DNA from 2 places in the Pseudomonas salmasensis genome. Region 1 is predicted to be linked to the other one. Evidence: riboswitches for the same ligand, from Rfam matches in the RefSeq annotation. Region 1 holds a riboswitch; the other holds the start of a gene.
The links. Region 1 has a riboswitch for cobalamin ahead of HU731_RS00790 (CbtB domain-containing protein). Riboswitches for the same ligand answer to the same signal wherever they lie in the genome.
Positions count from the first base shown of each region.

Region 2: another riboswitch for cobalamin. It lies ahead of cobO (cob(I)yrinic acid a,c-diamide adenosyltransferase); the one in region 1 lies ahead of HU731_RS00790 (CbtB domain-containing protein).

Region 1 covers NZ_CP077083.1:194,034-199,537, forward strand. The annotation lists gene cobM (precorrin-4 C(11)-methyltransferase) at 190-936, opposite strand; gene HU731_RS00780 (cobalamin biosynthesis protein) at 1,006-1,398, opposite strand; gene HU731_RS00785 (CbtA family protein) at 1,395-2,099, opposite strand; gene HU731_RS00790 (CbtB domain-containing protein) at 2,111-2,299, opposite strand; cobalamin riboswitch at 2,398-2,610, opposite strand; cobalamin riboswitch at 2,653-2,852, shown strand; gene cobW (cobalamin biosynthesis protein CobW) at 2,946-4,007, shown strand; gene cobN (cobaltochelatase subunit CobN) at 4,010-5,504, shown strand, end outside.
Region 2 covers NZ_CP077083.1:1,732,150-1,737,653, reverse strand. The annotation lists gene hda (DnaA regulatory inactivator Hda) at 1-199, shown strand, start outside; gene HU731_RS07550 (C40 family peptidase) at 409-1,038, shown strand; gene HU731_RS07545 (C40 family peptidase) at 1,183-1,722, shown strand; gene HU731_RS07540 (PQQ-dependent sugar dehydrogenase) at 1,858-3,171, opposite strand; cobalamin riboswitch at 3,272-3,518, shown strand; gene cobO (cob(I)yrinic acid a,c-diamide adenosyltransferase) at 3,598-4,209, shown strand; gene HU731_RS07530 (cobyrinic acid a,c-diamide synthase CobB) at 4,206-5,504, shown strand, end outside.

The DNA of each region.
Region 1 (5,504 bases):
CCCCGTGAGCGCCGTTTTTTATGCTTGAAATTCATAGCCTTGCGAGCTGCCTCGCCTTTTCTGTAGGAGCGAGCTTGCTCGCGAAAAACGTCAACGATAACGCGCGCTTACTGAATGAACGCGGCGCCTGGAAGTTTTTCGCGAGCAAGCTCGCTCCTACAAACAGCCTTACACGTTGTTGTTCGCATTTCAGGGTCGATAGAGGTGCGCATGCCCTGCGCGGTACAACGATGACTCGCTGAAACTGTCACTGGCCAACACCCGGCCCACCACAATCAATGCCGTACGCCGAAACCCCTTCGTCGCGACTTTCTGGGCAATGTCACTCAGCGTACCCACCACCCACTCCTGATCCGGCCAGGTCGCCCGGTGTACCACGGCAATCGGGCAGTCCGTGCCGTAGTGCGGTAGCAGCTCGGCGACGATCTTTTCCAGATGATTGACCCCCAGATGAATCGCCATGGTGGTGCCATGCTGCGCCAGGCTATCGAAGTCTTCACCGGCGGGCATGCTGGTTTTATCGGCGTAACGGGTCAGGATCACGCTCTGGGCGATGTCCGGCAGGGTCAGTTCAGCCTCCAATAAAGCCGCGCACGCCGCGACCGCCGTGACCCCAGGAATGATCTGGAAAGGGATGCCCAGTTCACGTAAATGGCGGATCTGTTCGCCAATTGCCCCATACAGGCTGGGGTCGCCGGAGTGCACCCGCGCCACGTCCTGGCCTTGGGCATGAGCGGTCTTGATCAGCTCAATGATCTGCTCCAGGTGCAATTCGGCGCTGTTGACCACCTGCTGCGCTTGATGACCTTCCAGTACGGCGGCGGGCACCAGCGAGCCGGCGTAGATGATCACCGGGCAGCTGCGGATCAGCCGCTGACCCTTGACGGTGATCAATTCCGGGTCGCCGGGGCCGGCGCCGATGAAGTAGACGGTCATGGAAAAGTCCTGTTCAAAACGGGTGAGCATGAACTTGGCTCATGCTCAAGAGCGGCAATTATCGGGATTTTAGCCCGCGCAGGCCAATGCAAGGGTGGCCTGTGCGCTTTTCTTGCGGGTGATCAGCAGGCGCGCGGGGCCATTAGACAGGTGCTCGGCCAAGGCCAGGGCGGCGCTTTCGGCCACGCCGTAACAGCCGGTGTGGGCAAAAGCCGGCGCCGAGCGATGGCTCAGCCGATGCTCATAGCCCGCCAGTTGCTCGACGCTGAAGCACTGCAAGGGCAGGTTCAACCGCTGGGCCAGGGCCAGCAGCCCAGGTTCATCGCGTTTGCGGTCAATGCTTGCCAACGCAGTCACGCGTGAGCGCTCAATGCCGGCCTCGGCCAGGGTACTGTCCAGCAACGCCAGCAGGCTGTGAACCTCACAGCCGCGCTGGCAGCCAAGCCCTACAATCAGGATCATGCCGAGTATTGATCGTCGCGGTTGCGGCGGAACAACCAGGCGCTGATCAGGCCCAGGGCCAGCCAGAAGGCGACGTTGGTCAATTGCGAGGCGATCTTGAACTGCGCTTCGAGCGCCTCCGGGGCCAGCATCGAATGCACTTGCGGTTGCGGCGCGCCGATGAAGTGGGGCACGGCAAGAATCGCCAGCCCAAGCCCTTTCAACAGCCAGTTGCGACCGAACACGATCAGCGCCAGGCCGGCGGCGGTGGAGGCTGCGGTGCCGATCCACCAGGTCTGGCGCAGTGTCAGGTCGGCGGCCGCTGTACCGGGCAGTTCCGGTGGCAGGCCCAGGGTGGGTGCCAGTACAAAGGTCGCGTAGCCGGCCAAGCCCCAGAGCAGGCCTTGGGCGGTACGGGTCGGCGCGCGCAGCGTATAGAGGCCGGCGAGCATCAGGGCAAAGCCTACGGCCACCACCAGGTTGCCTCCAGTGGTGGACAGCACACGCTGCCAGCCATCTTCGGGCTCCCAGGCTTGGGCATCGTGGCTGTGTGCAGCAGCGCCAGCGGCGTGCTCATGCACCACTTCGGCCGCTGGTGGGGCTTTTTCGAAGCTTTCTGCCTGCAGAATCAGCGGGGCGACCCAGAAGCTTTGCAACAGAGTCAGCAACAAGGCCGCCAAAAGCCCAGTGAAACCTGCGGTTTGCGCAATACGCTTGATCATGTCGGCAGCTCTCAATGGCACGGGAACGCAGCGCTGTGGCGGGTATCGTGGGCGGCGTTGTGCACCGCCTCGATATGCGAGAACCCGGCGAAATACACCAGGCACGCGCCCAGGATCGACGCGCCGATGGCGGCGGTCAGTCGTTGGCTGAGGGTGGCGGTGCTAGTGGCGGAGTGCGAAGTGCTGCTGATGATCGACATGGCGCGTCCCTTTCAGGTGTCAGGGTGGAAACGAGCGCATGAAAACCCCGCGCGCCAGGCACGCAGGGTTCTGAACAGCGCCCGCCCACCGCGGGTTTGTTATCTGAATTTTTCGGGCCGGTCTCCGGGCTTGCGAGGGGCGGCTCTTTAAAGAGTCCTCCTGAAAGCATCGCCTTCCCATGCAAAAGCACAGTGGCTGTGACGCTTCGCTCGCTTACCGTTGCGGGGGCAGCACCGGACTGGTCATAGGACTATGACGCACCGGTTTCCCGTTTCACCCTGTGAAGGGCACCCGAAACAAGAGGTGTAGGAGAGCATGGGCCGGGGACGGTAGTCAAATGCTGCAAGCCCCTGTAGCCTTGCACCCTCGAGGTTCTTCGGCCCAGGCCGAAGCTAAGAAGGGAACGCGGTTCAAGCCGCGGCTGCCCCCGCAACTGTGAAGGGTTCAGTTGACTGCCACGCCACTGCCGATACGGCGGGAAGGCGCAGTCAGCGTTGGTCGCAAGGCCTGCACACCCCAAGCCAGGAGACCTGCCTCGCGACTGATTTTCCAATTCAACCGGGCGGGGTGATCCGGTGACGAAATCCGCTGCTGCGCGCCGCCGCAGGGCCTGTCGTCCCGTATGCCCGCCCCAAAGGGCATCCGATGAAAACACTGGCCAAACTTCCCGTCACCATCGTTACCGGCTTCCTCGGCTCGGGCAAAACCACGCTGTTGCGCCATATGCTCGACAACGCTCAGGGCCGCCGCATTGCAGTGATCGTCAACGAGTTCGGCGAGCTGGGCATTGACGGTGAAATTCTCAAGCAGTGTTCTATCGGTTGCACCGAAGAAGAAGCCAATGGTCGCGTCTACGAGCTGGCCAACGGTTGCCTGTGCTGCACCGTGCAGGAAGAGTTCTTCCCGGTGATGCGTGAACTGGTCGCCCGTCGCGGTGACCTGGACCATATCCTCATCGAAACTTCAGGCCTGGCCCTGCCCAAGCCGTTGGTGCAAGCCTTCCAGTGGCCGGAAATCCGCAGCGCCTGCACCGTTGACGCGGTGATCACCGTGGTCGACAGCCCGGCCGTGGCCGCCGGCACCTTTGCCGCCTTCCCGGACCAGGTCGACGCCCAGCGCAAACTTGACCCCAACCTGGACCACGAATCGCCGTTGCACGAGCTGTTCGCCGACCAGTTGGCCAGCGCCGACCTGGTGATCCTCAACAAAACCGACCTGATCAGCGCCCAAGACCTGGCGCGTGTGCGCCTGGAAGTCGCCGAAGAACTGCCGCCGGCAGTGAAGATCATCGAAGCCAGCAGCGGTCGCCTGCCTCTGGACGTGCTGATCGGCCTGGGCGCCGGTTCCGAGGCGCATATCGACGCGCGTCACAGCCATCACGACCATCACCATGAAGGTGAAGACGACCACGATCACGATGCCTTCGACTCCATCTCCATCGACCTGCCCCAAGCCGATGAAGCGCTGTTGCTCGACGCCCTGACCCAATTGGTGGTGCAGCACGGCATCCTGCGTGTGAAAGGTTTCGCCGCGATCCCCAACAAACCGATGCGCCTGCTGATCCAGGGCGTGGGCACGCGCTTTGACAAGCACTTCGACCGTGCCTGGGGCGCTGATGAAGCACGCACCACGCGCCTGGTGCTGATCGGTCAGGAGCTGGACGCCGTGGGCCTTGAAGCGCAATTGCGCGCTGCCCTCAGCGTTTAACCATGCACCTGCTCAGGACCCAACCCGGTGGTTTCGTCGCGGACGACAATATTGCCGACCTTGGCCAGACCCCCGCTGAGCTGGTGATCCTGTGCAGCGGCGATTCCAGCCTGGCACTGCTCGCCGAAGCCGCCCAGCAATTGCCCGAGGATTACCCCAGCCTGCGCCTGGCCAACCCGATGCAGGTGCAGAACCATGCCTCGGTTGACCTGTACGTCGACGAGGTGCTGCGCCACGCCAAGGTCATCCTGCTGTCATTGCACGGCGGCATCGGCTATTGGCGCTACGGCATCGAGCGCCTGGTGGAGTTGGCCGAGCGCGGCGTCACCCTGATCCTGGTGCCGGGTGACGACCGCCCAGACCCGGAACTCAGCGGCCTGAGCACCGTTGCTGCCGAACACCGCGAGCGCCTGTGGCACTTCCTGCGCCAAGGTGGCCTGGGCAATGCCCTGGATTTTTACCACTGCCTGGCCAGTGCCCACCTGGGCCGCGACTATGCCTGGGCCGAGCCGCAAACCCTGCCGCGCACGGCGATCTACCACCCGCGCAACGCCAATGCCCGCCTCAATGACTGGCAGGCCGATTGGCACGCCGATTGGCCCGTGGCTGCGGTGCTGTTCTACCGCTCCCATTTACAGGCGGCCAATACCGGTTTTATTGATGTGTTCTGCCAGCGCTTACAGGCGGCGGGCCTCAACCCCTTGCCTATCGCGGTGGCCAGTTTGAAAGAACCCGGCTGCCTCACGGTGGTCGAGGACCTGCTGGATGACGTGCAAGCCGCGGTAATTCTGAACACCACCGGCTTTGCCCAATCGAGCCCGGAAGCGCCGCATTTGCGCCCGTTTCGCCGTAATATCCCGGTGATCCAGGCGATCTGCGCCCAGGACAACCAGCCCGGCTGGCAGGCCAGCGAACAAGGCCTGGGGCCCCGTGACCTGGCGATGCATATCGCCTTGCCGGAGCTGGACGGGCGCATCATCAGCCGGCCGATCAGTTTCAAGGACCTGGCCTGGCGCAGCGAGCGCAGCCAGTCGGACGTGGTGTGCTACCGCGCAGCGCCCGAACGCATGGACTTTGTCGCGGAGCTGGCACGCCGCTGGGTCGCGTTGGCGCGGGTGCCCAATGCACAGAAACGGATTGCGTTGATCCTCGCCAACTACCCAACCCGCGACGGTCGCATCGGCAACGGCGTAGGCCTGGACACCCCTGCGGCAGCGCTGAATATCCTGCGCGCCTTGCAAACCGAGGGCTACCCGGTGGCGGAGCGGCTGCCCGACAGTGGCACCGCGCTGATCCATGAACTGCTCGGCGGCGTCACCAACGATCTCGACAGCCTCGACCTGCGCCCCTGCCATCAAAGCCTGAGCCTTGTGGAATACCAGGCGATGTTTGATCGCTTGCCGGCCTCCAATCGCCAGGCCGTGCTGGAGCGTTGGGGCGCCCCGCAAAACGATCCGATGTGCCGCGATGGCCGCATGATGATCGCCGGCCTGCGCC
Region 2 (5,504 bases), 1.5 Mb from region 1:
GGACAAGCTGCGTGCGCTGCAACTGCGTGCGTCCCGTCGTGGCCTGCACCTGACCGACGAAGTCGGGCACTTTATTCTCACCCGTGGTACCCGCAGCATGAGCGCGCTGTTCGATTTGCTTGAACAGCTCGACCAGGCTTCTTTACAGGCGCAAAGAAAATTGACGATCCCTTTCCTCAAAGAAACCTTGGGCTGGTAAGGTCTTGATTTTCCATGTGTCGGCATTTTTAAGGCGTCAGAAAACCTGCGTTTGAGCCTTAAGGGCTACGCAACTGAAGCAATAAATGGAATCACGGCTTAGATGTCACGGTCGAAACGGGAAGTCACATAGATCACGATTGAATTTGCAAATCGATGTGATAGAGGGCATAGTCTCGGCTTCTTTACACATCAGCCACGGTCGTGCCCATGCTAAATCGCTTCGCACCCCTCGTGCCTCTCGCACTCGTTACCCTGTTGTTTGGTTGCGCCTCCCACCCTCAGCAGGTGGCAGAACAGCAAAAACCACAGGTTCAAAATCAGGCAAAGTTCGTTGCTGCACAGTCTGCTTCTGTTTATGAAGAAGAGGTGGCAACCGAAAAAGAACTCGCCGAGTTCTCTGACAGCAAGCCTTACCAGCTGCCACTTCTGGCCGACAGCATCCTTGAGCGCGGCATGTCCTTGATCGGTACCCGTTACCGTTTCGGCGGCACCTCGGAAGCCGGTTTTGATTGCAGCGGGTTCATTGGCTACCTGTTTCGTGAAGAAGCCGGCATGAACCTGCCGCGCTCTACACGCGAGATGATCAACGTGAATGCACCGTTGGTCGCACGAAACAACCTCAAGCCCGGTGATCTGCTTTTCTTTAGTACCAGTGGCCGCGGTCGTGTCAGCCACGCCGGTATCTACCTGGGCGATAACCAGTTTATTCACTCCAGCAGCCGCCGCAGTGGTGGTGTTCGGGTCGATAACCTGGGTGACAGCTACTGGAGCAAAACCTTCATCGAAGCCAAGCGCGCACTCGCCATGGCCCCGACTACGGTTACCGCTAGTAAGTAAAGTTAAAGTGATACTTGAAGTTTGACGTGTAAGCGCTAGAATCCCTGGACATTGTTGTCATCCGTTCGCGCGAGCTTTGCTTGCGCGTTCTGGTTTTCAACGTTCGGCAGCGAAAGCCGCATCCAGACCAGGATTGTTCTGCACATGTCGACCTCGGCCCGCCTGATGCTTATTGTTTGCGCCGCGCTGCTCAGCGCCTGCGCCAGTCGCACACCGCCGCCCGCGCCCGTCGCGGTCAAGCCTAAGCCGGTGTTCAACTATGCCACCCAGAATTTCTCGCCGGCTGCCGAAGACGTGCTCTTTCGTGCGCTGGGCCTGGTCGGCACGCCTTATCGCTGGGGCGGCAACACACCGGACTCGGGGTTCGATTGCAGCGGCCTGATCGGCTTTGTATTCCGCGACGCTGCCGGCATCTCATTGCCGCGCACCACCCGTGAATTGATCGTGATGCGTGCCCAGGACGTCAGCGAACAAAACCTGCAAACCGGCGACCTGCTGTTCTTCGCCACCGGTGGTGGTTCGCGGGTCAGCCATGCGGGCATTTATGTGGGGGAGGGTCGCTTCGTACACGCGCCGCAAACCGGCGGTACCGTGAAGCTGGATACGCTATCCAAAGCGTATTGGCAGAATGCCTACCTGAGTGCCAAGCGGGTACTGCCAGCGAATCTTGCGCGTAACCCCTGAGCCGAACACAGCACCCCATGTGAGAGCGGGCTTGCTCGCGAAGGCGGAGTGTCAGTCGATAAACTTTCTGACTGAACCACCGCTTTCGCGAGCAAGCCCGCTCCCACATTGTTTTTGTGGCGCTGTTCAAATGGATTATTTGGCCGCAGAAACCCGCCAAACCTTATTGCCCACATCATCGGCCACCAGCAAATCCCCTTGCTGATCAATCACCACGCCAACCGGCCGGCCCATGGCTTTCTCATCGCTATCAAGAAACCCCGTCAGCACATCCACCGGTTGCCCTTTCGGCTGGCCCCCTTCGAACGGCACGAAAATGACCTTGTAGCCACTGTGCGGCTTGCGGTTCCAGGAGCCATGCTGGCCGATAAATGCGCCATTCGTGAAGGGGGTGGGGAGTTTGCTGCCTTCGGCGAAGGTCAGCCCCAGCGACGCAGTGTGAGGGCCTACCGCATAGTCGGGAGCGATGGCCTTGGCGACCATGTCCAGGTTCTGCGGGGTGACACGCACGTCTACGTGCTGGCCGTAATAGCTGAAAGGCCAGCCGTAGAACCCGCCATCCTTGACCGAGGTGATGTAGTCGGGCACCAGGTCACTGCCAATCTCATCGCGCTCGTTGACCGCCGTCCACAACTTGCCGCTCTGTGGCTCCCACGCCATGCCGTTGGGGTTGCGCAGGCCGGAGGCAAAAATGCGATGCTGGCCGGTGGCACGGTCGACTTCCCAGATGGCGGCGCGACCCTGTTCGGCTTCCAGGCCGTTTTCGCCGACGTTGCTGTTGGAGCCGACGCTCACGTACAGCTTGCTGCCGTCCTGGCTGGCCACTACGTTTTTGGTCCAGTGGTGGTTCAAAGGGCCACCCGGTAAATCCACCACCTTGGTGCCGGGGGAGGTGATCGCGGTTTCACCCGGCTGATAGGCAAAGCGCAGCAACTTATCTGAATCGGCCACATACAAGTCGTTGCCCACCAGGGCCATGCCAAACGGCGAGTTGAGGTTCTCCAGGAACACCGTGCGAGTTTCTGCCACGCCATCATGGTCGGTATCGCGCAGCAAGGTAATACGGTTCGGGCTCGGCACGCCGGCGCCAGCGCGGTCCATGACTTTTTCCATCACCCAGCCGCGTAGGCCTTTGGTATCGTCCGGCTTGGGTGGGGCATTGGTCTCGGCCACCAGTACATCGCCGTTGGGCAATACGTAGAGCCAGCGCGGGTGATCCAGGCCTTCGGCAAACGCGGCCACCTGGGTGCCGGCGGCGGCGACGGGCTTGGCGCCTTCGGGCCAGCCGATGGCCGGGGCGATATTGACGGTGGGGATCAGCGTCTTGTTCGGCTCCGGCAGCCGGGGTGAGGGCCCGGTGCCGTCGGCGACCTGCAGGGTCGAGCTTTCGCCACACGCAGCGAGGCTGCCGGCGAACATGATCAGTAGGGCGAGTCGGGTTTTAGGCATGGTTTTCTCCTTGATACCTGTAGGGGGTAGAGAAGCACGAACGGCGGATGGTTCAAGTACAAGGCCAGCTTTAATTGACGCTCCACCCCCAACCCACTAACCTTCGCGGCTTGTTCCAGGTGCTCTGTGGCGTACGCGTCGATGGAGTGAAACAGGGAAGCCGGTGAGTGAGCGCACTTGTAAACAGTGCTGCCGCGATTCCGGCGCTGCCCCCGCAACGGTAAATGAGTCAAGACGGTGCTGTTTGCCACTGTATCGCGTGCGATATGGGAAGGCGCACCCTCGGCTGCTTGCTATCAAAAGCGCCACTCATGAGCCCGGAGACCGGCCTGGATCATCCAACAGCATCACGGTGGGCGATGCTTGGCTGTCTGTTTTTTCTTTTTCCTGCCCGCCGTTTTTGTCCAGCCCCAACGGAGAGCTGCCATGACTGATTCCCCCGACCGCGACGAACGCCACCTGGCACGCATGCTGCGCAAAAAAGCCGTGATCGACGAGCGCATCGCCAATTCCCCCAACGAGTGCGGCCTGCTGCTGGTGCTGACCGGCAACGGCAAAGGCAAGAGCAGTTCGGCGTTCGGCATGTTGGCCCGCGCCATGGGCCATGGCATGCAATGCGGTGTGGTGCAGTTCATCAAGGGGCGTAACAGCACCGGCGAAGAATTGTTCTTCCGCCGCTTCCCCGAGCAGGTGCGCTTTCATGTAATGGGCGAAGGCTTCACGTGGGAAACCCAGGACCGCCAGCGCGATATCGCCGCTGCCGAAGCGGCTTGGGCAGTGTCCCGGGCCATGTTGAATGACCCTTCCATCGGCTTGGTGGTGCTGGACGAACTGAACATCGCCCTCAAGCACGGTTACCTTGACCTGGACCAGGTACTCAGCGACCTGCAAGCCCGCCCGCCCATGCAGCATGTGGTGGTCACTGGCCGTGGCGCCAAGCCTGAGCTGATCGAAATGGGCGACACCGTCACCGAAATGGGCATGCTCAAGCACGCGTTCCAGGCCGGTATCAAGGCACAGAAAGGCGTCGAACTTTGAATCAGCCCCGTCATTGCCCGGCCGTATTGATCGCCGCTCCGGCGTCCGGCCAGGGCAAAACCACCGTCACCGCCGCGCTCGCCCGTTTGCACCGCAACCTGGGGCGCAAAGTGCGCGTGTTCAAATGCGGGCCGGACTTTCTCGACCCGATGATCCACGAACGTGCCAGTGGCGCGCCGGTGTACCAGTTGGACATGTGGATGGTGGGCGAGCAGGAAAGCCGCCGCCTGCTCTGGGAAGCGGCGGGGGAGGCTGACCTGATCCTCATCGAAGGCGTGATGGGCCTGTTCGACGGCACGCCCTCCAGCGCTGACCTGGCGCGGCACTTCGGTGTACCGGTGCTGGGCGTGATCGATGGCACCGCCATGGCCCAGACGTTCGGCGCTTTGGCCCTGGGGTTGGCGCGCTATCAACCCGACCTGCCGTTCGCCGGCGTGCTGGCCAACCGCGTCGGCACCCTGCGCCATGCGCAATTGCTCGAAGGCAGCCTCACCGAGGGCTTGCGTTGGTACGGTGCATTGTCCCGCGAGACCGGCATCGAACTGCCCAGCCGTCATCTGGGCCTGGTGCAAGCCAGCGAATTGAACGACCTTGATGTACGCCTGGACGCCGCCGCCCAAGCGTTGGGCAGCAGTTGCGAAGTGGCCCTGCCGCCGCCGGTGACCTTTGCCGCGCCGCACGTGGTCGAGGCCGAGCCCTTGCTGGCCGGTGTGCGTATTGCCGTCGCCCGTGACGAAGCCTTTGCCTTTACCTACGGTGCCAGCCTGGATTTGCTGCGGGCGGTGGGCGCCGAGCTGAAGTTCTTCTCACCGATCCATGATCGGCAACTGCCTGAAGCTGACAGCCTCTATCTGCCCGGCGGGTATCCAGAACTGCACCACCAGGCATTGTCGGCCAATACCGCGATGCTGGACGCCATTCGTGCTCATCACGCCGCTGGCAAGCCTCTGCTCGCCGAATGTGGCGGCATGCTCTATCTGCTCGATTCTTTGACCGATGTGGAGGGTACACGCGCCGAACTGGTTGGCTTGTTGCAGGGCGATGCGGTGATGCAGAAGAAACTCGCGGCCCTGGCGCTGCAAAGCGTTGAACTGCCGGAGGGGACCTTGCGTGGGCATACCTATCACCATTCGCTGACCAGCACCGAATGGGCGCCGATTGCCCGTGGCCTGAGCCCTAACGGCGGGCGCGGGGCTGAAGCGGTCTATCGCCAAGGTCGATTGACCGCCTCCTACGTACACTTTTATTTTCCGTCGAACCCTGGCGCGGTGGCCGCGTTGTTTGCGCCCGCTCCC